DNA from 2 places in the Alcanivorax sp. NBRC 102024 genome. Region 2 is predicted to be linked to the other one. Evidence: predicted binding sites of a transcription regulator. Region 2 holds the regulator's gene; the other holds the start of a gene.
What was found. The regulator LexA, encoded in region 2, represses DNA repair genes until DNA is damaged. The targets are predictions, from matches to a motif close to TACTGTNTANNTANACAGTA.
Positions count from the first base shown of each region.

Region 1: a site for LexA is predicted at 1,819-1,838, ahead of uvrA (excinuclease ABC subunit UvrA). Genes of this name have one in related genera too.

Region 1 is NZ_BDAS01000011.1:70,299-75,079, forward strand. Features, by position in the region: gene A0251_RS14950 (MFS transporter) at 1-848, opposite strand, end outside; gene A0251_RS14955 (response regulator transcription factor) at 1,089-1,739, shown strand; gene uvrA (excinuclease ABC subunit UvrA) at 1,853-4,675, shown strand.
Region 2 is NZ_BDAS01000004.1:215,556-220,336, reverse strand. Features, by position in the region: gene topA (type I DNA topoisomerase) at 1-823, opposite strand, end outside; gene A0251_RS08930 (universal stress protein) at 1,292-1,738, shown strand; gene A0251_RS08925 (cyclic nucleotide-binding domain-containing protein) at 1,891-2,541, opposite strand; gene lexA (transcriptional repressor LexA) at 2,858-3,472, shown strand; gene A0251_RS08915 (DUF1499 domain-containing protein) at 3,504-3,920, shown strand; gene A0251_RS08910 (TatD family hydrolase) at 3,868-4,689, shown strand.

The DNA.
Region 1 (4,781 bases), on a different contig from region 2:
AGCCGTTTCACCGGCACCGCACCACGCCTTTCGGCGCGGATGATCAGGGGCACCATGGCCACGAACCCGGCCACCAGCACGCCCAGGTAGATCAGGCTGTGGCTACGCAGCCCCAGCCCGAGCCGTTCGCTGAGCAGGGCCGGCACCACCACAAAAGAGGCCGTCATGATCAGGTGCAGGGTAAAAATCCCCACATCAAACCGCAGCAGCGTTTTACTGGAAAGCACCCGGCGGAAACGCACCCCCACCGGCAAGGCCTCCCCCTGTAACGCCTTTGGTGCCGGCACCACCATGGCCACAATCAGGGCGAAGCCCCCCATCACCGAGGTCATCCAGAACAGGCCGGAAAGACCCAGCCAGCTGGCCAGCAGCGGTCCGAGGATCAGCGCCAGCACAAAAGAGCCCCCCACGGACATGCCAATCAGCGCCATGGCCCGGGTACGATGCTTCTCGCTGACCACATCGCCAATCAGCGCCATGATCACACTGGCGATGGCCCCCGCCCCCTGCAGGGCGCGCCCGGCAATGACACCATGGATATGGTCACTCATGGCCGCCACCACGCCCCCGGCCACAAACAGCAGCAGGCCAATCAGTAACAGGGGGCGCCGCCCGAAACGGTCCGAGAGCATGCCGAAGGGTATCTGCAAAAGGGCCTGCATCAGGCCGTAGGCCCCGATGGCGGTGCCGATCAGCAGCGGTGTGGCGCCTTCCAGGGACTGCCCGTAGACCGCAAAAATCGGCAAAATCATGAACAGGCCAAACATCCGCAGCGCGAAGATGGTCGCCAGATAGCCGGTGGTTTTCAGCTCTGTCCGCTGCAAAAGACGGGAAGACGATGCCGACATGAACGCTTGTTGCTCCAGAAACGGGAGGCCGCAACCTCGCGACCGCTACAAAAAGGCGGGCAGTGTACCAGATTCCCCGTGGTGCCGGGCCAGGACACCGTGCACCACTTTGGCCCCTCAAATCGTGAAATCAGTAAAACCGGGCAATGGTAAATTGAACCCCGGTCAAAGCGGTGATAAATTCACGTGCTGATAAGTTTTTTTTCTTAGGCTTCGCCTGAGACATCATGGACGGCATCGATGAACAGCCAAGAACAAACCCAACAAGTTTACGTAGTCGGCAGCCAGCAACTACAAAATGCCCTGCTCACCGAATTTCTCGTCAAGGAAGATGTGGCGACCAAAAGCATTCCCTCCGTGGAAGGGGTTTCCGTGGAGACCCTGCGGGAATTCGACCAGAACCTGTTTCTGGTGGATTACCACAGCGTTGACGTGAACGAGGTCATCGCCCACCTGCTGGAAGCAGACCAGGAAGTGGAAAGCGACGTTTTGATCGCCCTGTTCAATGTGGACAGCGATGACTCTCTCTCTCGTCTTGCAGGCCTGCCCATGGTCAACGGCGGCTTCCAGCATGACTGCCCCCAGGCACTACTCAGCAAAGGCATCAAGGCCATTTTCGACGGCGAGCTGTGGTTCCCGCGCTCTGTGCTGCAGGCCTATCTGATGAAAAGCCGCACCTTCAACAAGACCTTCTCTCGCAGCGAGGTGAACCTCACTGATCGGGAAGTGGAAGTGCTGAAAGTGATGGCCACCGGCGCCAAGAACTCGGAAATCGCCACCAGCCTGAATCTGAGCCCGCACACCATCAAGACGCACATCTACAACATCTTCAAAAAGATCAACGCCTCCAACCGCCTGCAGGCGGTGAACTGGGCGCAAGAGAACCTCTAGGGCTGCGCGCGTCGGACGCCAGGCGTCCGACGCCACTGGACGCCTTTCTTTTCCCCTTCACACAAATTCGCCTATACTGCCCTGTTCATTTTGACAGTAGTCAGGGGTAGTTGATGGATACCATTCTGGTTCGCGGTGCACGGACTCATAACCTGAAGAACGTGGATCTGGATATCCCGCGTGACAAGCTCGTGGTGATCACAGGCCTGTCCGGCTCGGGGAAATCCTCACTGGCCTTCGACACCCTTTACGCGGAAGGTCAGCGCCGCTATGTGGAATCCCTGTCCACCTATGCCCGCCAGTTTCTGTCGATGATGGAAAAGCCCGATGTGGATCACATCGAGGGCCTCAGCCCAGCCATCTCAATCGAGCAGAAATCCACCAGCCACAACCCCCGCTCCACCGTAGGCACCATTACCGAAATCTATGATTACCTGCGCCTGCTGTTTGCCCGGGTGGGCGAGCCCCGTTGTCCGGAGCACGATGCGCCCTTGGCTGCCCAGACCATCAGCCAGATGGTGGACCAGGTGCTGGCCATGGAAGAAGGCAGCAAACTAATGCTGCTGGCACCCGTGATCCGCGAGAAAAAAGGCGAGCATCTGCACCTGTTCGAGGAATTGCGCGCCCAGGGCTTTATCCGCGCACGCATCGACGGTCGCATCTACGACATGGATGACACCCCGGATCTGGACAAGAACAAGAAGCACACCATCGAGGTAGTGGTGGACCGCTTCAAGGTCCGCGACGACCTGCAGAACCGGCTGGCGGAATCCTTTGAAACCGCGCTTAACCTGGCAGACGATATCGCCATCATTGCCCCCATGGACGGTGACGGGGAGGAAGTGACCTTCTCCGCCAAGTTTGCCTGCCCACACTGCGGCTATTCGATTCCCGAGCTGGAGCCACGGCTGTTTTCCTTCAATAACCCGGCCGGCGCCTGCCCCAGTTGTGATGGGCTGGGCGTGAAGCAGTTCTTTGATGAAGACAAGGTCATCAATTCCGACGAACTGTCCCTGTCGGAGGGCGCCATTCGCGGTTGGGACCGCCGCAACGTCTACTATTTCCAGATGCTCAACTCCCTGTCCCAGAGTCTGGGCTTCGACATGGACGTGGCGTTCCGGGAACTGCCCAAGGATATCCGCAAGAAAGTGCTGCACGGTACCGGCAAGGAAAGCATCGAATTCCGTTACCTCAACGATCGCGGCGACATCATCAAGCGCAACCATCCGTTCGAGGGCATCATCCCCAACATGGAGCGGCGCTACCGGGAAACCGAGTCTGACGCGGTGCGCGAAGACCTGCTCGGCTACATGTCCACCTCCAGCTGCCCCAGCTGTCATGGCTCGCGGCTGCGCGAAGCGGCCAGACATGTGTTTATCGAAGAAACCACGCTGCCGGAAGTGGTTCGTCTTGCGGTGGGCAAGGCCCATGCGTATTTCAGCGAACTGAGCCTGCCCGGCAGCAAAGGGGAGATTGCCGACAAGATCCTCAAGGAAATCCGCGACCGCCTGCAGTTCCTGGTCAACGTGGGGCTGGAATACCTGACTCTGGAACGCAGTGCGGAAACCCTCTCCGGGGGCGAGGCACAACGTATTCGCCTGGCCAGCCAGATTGGCGCGGGACTGGTCGGCGTCATGTACGTGCTGGATGAGCCTTCCATCGGCCTGCACCAGCGCGACAACGAGCGTCTGCTCAATACCCTCACCCGTCTGCGCGATCTGGGCAACACAGTACTGGTGGTAGAGCATGATGAGGACGCCATCCGTCTTGCCGACCATGTGATCGACATCGGCCCCGGCGCCGGCGTGCATGGTGGCAAGGTCGTTGCCCAGGGCACAGCCAAACAGGTCGCCGACAACCCGGACTCCCTGACCGGCGACTATTTGTCCGGCCGCAAGACGATTGCAGTGCCCAAACAGCGCCGCCAGAACCCGGACGACAACTGGCTAACCCTGCACGGTGCCACCGGTAATAATCTCAAGGGACACCCCCTGAACATTCCGGTGGGCCTGTTTACCTGCATCACCGGGGTCTCCGGCTCCGGCAAATCCACCCTGATCAACAGCACCCTCTATCCCCTGGCCGCCACTAAACTGAACAAGGCGACCACCCTGAAGGCATCGCCCCATGAGGCCATTGAGGGACTGGAGCATTTCGACAAGGTGGTGGATATCGACCAGAGCCCTATCGGCCGCACGCCGCGCTCCAACCCTGCCACCTATACCGGTATCTTCACGCCGGTGCGCGAGCTCTTTGCCGGCACCCAGGAAGCCCGTGCCCGCGGTTACAAGCCCGGTCGTTTCAGTTTCAACGTGAAAGGCGGTCGCTGTGAAGCCTGTCAGGGCGATGGGGTTATCAAGGTAGAAATGCACTTCCTGCCGGATATCTATGTGCCCTGTGAGGTCTGCGAAGGGAAACGCTACAACCGGGAAACCCTGGAGATCACCTATAAAGGCAAGAACATCTTCGAGGTGCTGGATCTGACCATCGAAGACGCCCGGGAATTCTTTGATGCGGTGCCCTCCCTGGCCCGCAAGCTGCAGACCCTGATGGATGTGGGCCTGAGCTATGTAAAACTTGGGCAGGCGGCCACCACCCTGTCCGGCGGCGAAGCCCAGCGGGTCAAGCTGGCCAAGGAACTGTCCCGCCGGGACACCGGCAACACCCTCTATATTCTCGACGAGCCCACCACCGGCCTGCACTTCGCGGATATCCAGTTATTACTGGACGTGCTAAACCGGTTGGCCAATCATGGCAACTCCGTGGTGGTGATCGAACACAACCTGGATGTGATCAAGACCGCCGACTGGATCGTGGATCTGGGCCCGGAAGGGGGCGACGGCGGGGGCGAGATCATCGCAGAAGGGACGCCGGAGGAAGTGGCGAAAGTGAAAGGCAGCCACACCGGTCGTTTCCTGAAAGGCATGCTGAAATAGGTCTAACCGTGAACGGCAGCACACTTTCCGGCAACGTCACACAGCCGCAGTGCGCTGCCCATCCCACCGTCATAAAGCCGCGGCACAATCCGTTTCATTCTTCTTT
Region 2 (4,781 bases):
CCTGCAGCAATGCCTGACGATGTGCTTCCGCGTCATCGCCATTGTTGGGGCGGAAGTTCTCCCCCTTGTGCTTGGCCACTTCCAGGCGCAGGGCTTCGCCCTGATCACTGTGGGTGTCGCTGCGCATTTCCCAGAACTCTTCCGGAGTAAAGGCGCGGATTTCCCGCTCTCGCTCCACCACCAGTTCCACCGCCACGGACTGCACCCGTCCTGCGGACAGGCCACGGGCAATCTTTTCCCACAGCAATGGCGAGATCATGAAACCCACCACCCGGTCCAGGAAGCGGCGGGCCTGCTGGGCTTCCACCCGACTCAGATCCAGTTTGCCCGGCTGCTCAAAGGCGGCCTGAATGGCTTTTTTGGTAATTTCGTTGAACACCACCCGGTCAAAGCGACTGTCATCACCGCCGATCACTTCCCGCAGGTGCCAGGCAATGGCCTCCCCTTCGCGGTCCAAATCCGTGGCCAGATAGATGCGGTCGGCCTTGGCGGCAAGACGCTTGAGTTCGTCGATCACCTTTTCCTTGCCGGGAAGGATCTCGTAATGGGCCTTCCAGCCGTGCTCCGGGTCGACCCCCATGCGGTTGATCAACTGGGCCTTGGCCTTCTTCTTTTTATAGGCTTCGCGCTCCTCCTTGGGCAGTGAGCGCGTATAGGCGGCCTCCTTGGCACGTTCCTGAGGGGTGCTCTTCTTGGAACCGCCACTGACCGGCAGATCGCGTACGTGGCCGACGCTGGACTTCACTACGAAGTCGTCGCCCAGGTAGCGGTTGATGGTCTTGGCCTTGGCAGGCGACTCCACAATAACAAGAGTTTTTCCCATTCTCAGGTTCTCAATGGCGGCGGTTTGTTGAACAGAGCACAGACCGGCTGCCCTTACCCCACTATGACAGTGGCTGGGGCGACGCAGGTCCTCTTCGGGCGCTATTTAGACAGCGCCGGTATGGCCGGGTCAAGCTCTGCTGTCTTCCGGGGAGCCTCTGAATAACCCTCCACGTGCCCGATCTCCCGGGCTGGATCGCAATCCCGGCGCGAGTTTCACAGCGTCTGTCTCTCCCTCCACGCATCCCCCTGGACATGCAAAAAAACCGGGGAACGTCAGCCAGCAGGACCCGCAGAGCGCGCCCGCAAGGCACCACGGGCTCGCAGTGAGTTCGTCAGAGGCACCGTCTTTTTAGTAGTAGACCAGAGGCGGTTGTGGAGCAACCCTCAAAGCGGCGCTCTCCCCCCCCTGGAAAGCCATTGAAAGCGCGTTATACTGCAGAAAAGTCACCGTCTCAGGGAGAGAACCGTGCCGAGCCCCTACCGCCGAATTCTGGTCGCCATTGATTGCAGTGATGAGTCTGCACAGGTGCTATCCCGTGCCGCCGGGGTCCTCTCCGGCAACGACGGTGAACTGCATCTGATCCATGTGATCGAGCCCCTGGCCCTGGCCTACGGTGCCGATGTGCCCATGGATGTGACCGACCTGCAGAGCGGCCTGATGCAACAGGCCCGCGAGACCGCTGACACCTATGCCAGCCGCTATCAGATTCCCGCCGACAATGTTCATGTGGAGCTGGGCTCCATTGAGAAGACCATTCTCGACCAGGCTGACAAGCTGCACGCCGACCTGATCGTGGTCGGCAGCCACACCCGCAGCGGCCTGGCCCTGCTACTGGGCTCCACCGCCCGGGGACTGGTGCCGGGGGCGCATTGTGATGTGCTGGCGGTGAAGGTGGATCAGAAAGGCAATTAATAGTTAATAATGAATAGTTTCGCGGTTGGATGCTTGAGGAATACGAAAGCAAAGAGGCCGCGCCCATAGTATAGGCGCGGCCTCTTGCGTTGCAGCACAGATAACTCATTCCGCGACGTTATTAATTATTCATTATTAACTATTAATTGCCCTCAAGTGAGCTGCAACGCCCCCGTCCCTTCCGGGCCTTCTTCATTCCAGCGACACAGCAATTCTGCCAGCCCCTGGGCCTGAACCTTGAGAGCCGCCAGTTCTTCCCGGCTGCCTTTCTCGCCGTGAAACACCGGGAGTTTGCGCATGGACTGGACCAGCTCGTGATCCGGAGACTGCATTCTTTTGACTTCCAGCGTCCAACGGATGTGATGAACGATCATGTGGAAAAAGGCCAGCCGCGTCGCCAGTGAATAAGGACCGTCATCCTCGTTGAACTGATTGAAGTCCAGGCTTGCCAGCACGGCTTCGCGGGCATTCTCCGCCACCTTGATAGTGGCGCTGCGCGGCGTGCCCAGCAGCATGGAAAGGGTGCCGAAGACTTCACCGGGAGAAACGTAATAAAGTGGCGTGTCGCCGGCATGCTCCGAGAGCACTTCCAGTTGCCCCCGCAACAGGAAATACAAGGTGGAATCCACATCCCCGGCACGAATCACCGTGTCACCGGAACCTGCCACCCACAGGCGCGTATTGCGCTCCAGATGCGCGAATTCATGCTGGTCGTCACGGGCAATTTCATTGAAAAACGGGACACCGGATAACAGTTGCCGAGTCCGTTGTTGGCCGAAATCATTATTATTGGCCTGCTCCATCTACTATCCCCAGGTCTGATGGAATTATTATCGGAGACTCCGGCTGCAGGGCGAATCCGGAAGGACACGCAACCGCTCAGAAGCTCCCTTCAATATGCTAGTGCCAGCGCTCCCATAGGACAACGATATCCTCCCTCAACGGTCGAAAAACCGACCCGGACAACTGTTCAAATAGCACTGTTCATATTATCAGTACCTGTGCTAGCATCGGTTTTGTAGCACCGGCTGTCAGCCTCGACTGACAGCCTGGTCAGCCAGAAGCGCCATTGGCGCCCCGGCATGGAACCGAAATCCTGCGGGAAACATGGAGAAGGTTATGAGCAGCAAACTCACCGATCGCCAGCAACAGGTACTGGATTGTATCCGCGAATGTATCGCCGATACCGGTATGGCTCCGACGCGTGCGGAAATTGCCGACATCATGGGCTTTCAGTCCAAAAATGCCGCCTCTGACCACCTGAGAGCACTGGAACGCAAGGGCTTTATCAAACTCCACAGCGACCGCTCCCGCGGGATTCAGCTACTCGATAATGCGTTCTGGTCGGAAGAAGAACTGCCGGTGGTGGGCAAGGTCGCTGCCGGCGTTCCCATCGAGGCAATCGAGAACGTGGAGCGCACGGTTCCCGTCCCCCAGGGGCTGTTCAAACAACGGCCAACCTACCTGTTGAAGGTACAGGGCGACAGCATGATCGAGGCCGGCATTTTCGATGGCGACCTGATTGCCGTACGTAAATCCAACGTGGCCCGCTCCGGCGAAATCGTGGTAGCCCGCATTGACGAAGAAGTCACAGTGAAGACCCTAAAGTTGAATAAATCCAGCGCTACCCTGCTACCGGCCAATGAGGCGTATGAGCCCATCAAGGTGCCGGCGGATCAGTTGATCATCGAGGGTATTTTTGTGGGGCTAATCCGTGATCCGAATTCTTACTAGTGCCGTTCTGCTATTGATGAGTGCCGTCGCCATGTCCGATACGAATCTTCTCGCCCCTTGCCCGGATTCGCCCAACTGCGTGTCCAGCCTGGCAACCGATGAGGACCGCCGGGTCGCTCCGCTGAAGGTCGCACAAACCCGCCAGGCAAGCATGGCCCGCCTGCAGGCACTGTTACGCCAGTTACCCCGGGTTGAATTCGACGTGGTCGGTCAGTCCCGCATTCAGGCCCGCTTCTCCAGTCGCCTGCTTCGCTTCGTGGATGATGTGACTTTTTATGTCCGTGAAGATGGCATGGTAGAAGTACGGTCCGCATCCCGGGTGGGTTACTGGGATTTAGGTGCCAACCGTCGTCGGGTAGAATCCCTGCGCGAACAACTGGCGGAGCAGGCCCCTGATGACAGCACCTCACAACTCTACCCTCAACACGGCTCCCGTTCATTGGGCTGATATCGGCGTCAACCTGACCGACAAGCAATTCCAGGACGATCGGGACCAGGTACTGGCACGCGCCCGCTCCGCCGGGGTGACCTGGCAATTGCTCACCGGTACCAATGTGGAAGAATCCCGCCAGGCCATAGCGCTGGCAAGCCAACACGACGATTTGTTTGCCACTGCCGGCCTGCACCCCCATAGCGCCCGCTTCTACTCGCCGGCGCTGGAAAAGGAACTGCGTGAACTACTGGGACAGCAGAGCGTAAAAGCCGCCGGCGAGATGGGGCTGGACTTCAATCGAGACTTTTCCCCGCGTTCCGACCAGGAGCACGCCTTTGAGGCCCAGCTGGCACTGGCAGTGGAGCATAAGCTACCGGTGTTTCTCCATGAACGTGATGCCCATGAACGCTTTGCGCCCATCCTGAAAGCCTATCGGGATCACCTTGTGGGTGCCGTAGTGCATTGCTTTACCGGTTCCCGCGAGGCACTTTTCGATTATCTGGACCTGGATTGCCATATCGGCATTACCGGCTGGATTTGTGATGAACGCCGCGGGAAACCACTGGCAGAGCTGGTGCACAATATTCCGGATAACCGACTGTTGCTGGAAACCGATGCCCCCTATCTGCTGCCGCGGGATCTACCGGAGCCGCCCCCGAAGAAGCGACGCAATGAGCCTTCATTGCTGCCCTGGATCGGTAAACGGGTGGCGAGTTTGCGGGGGCAAGATGTGGCCCGGGTGGCGGGCATGACGAGTGAAAACGCGCGAGCGCTGTTCAGATAAGCGAAACCAGACCCCGTTGGAGCTTTGCTCGCAAACCGAAGCTTCCCGAGGGAGGGAACTGCACCAAGCCCTCGCCTTGCAAGCAAGGCACC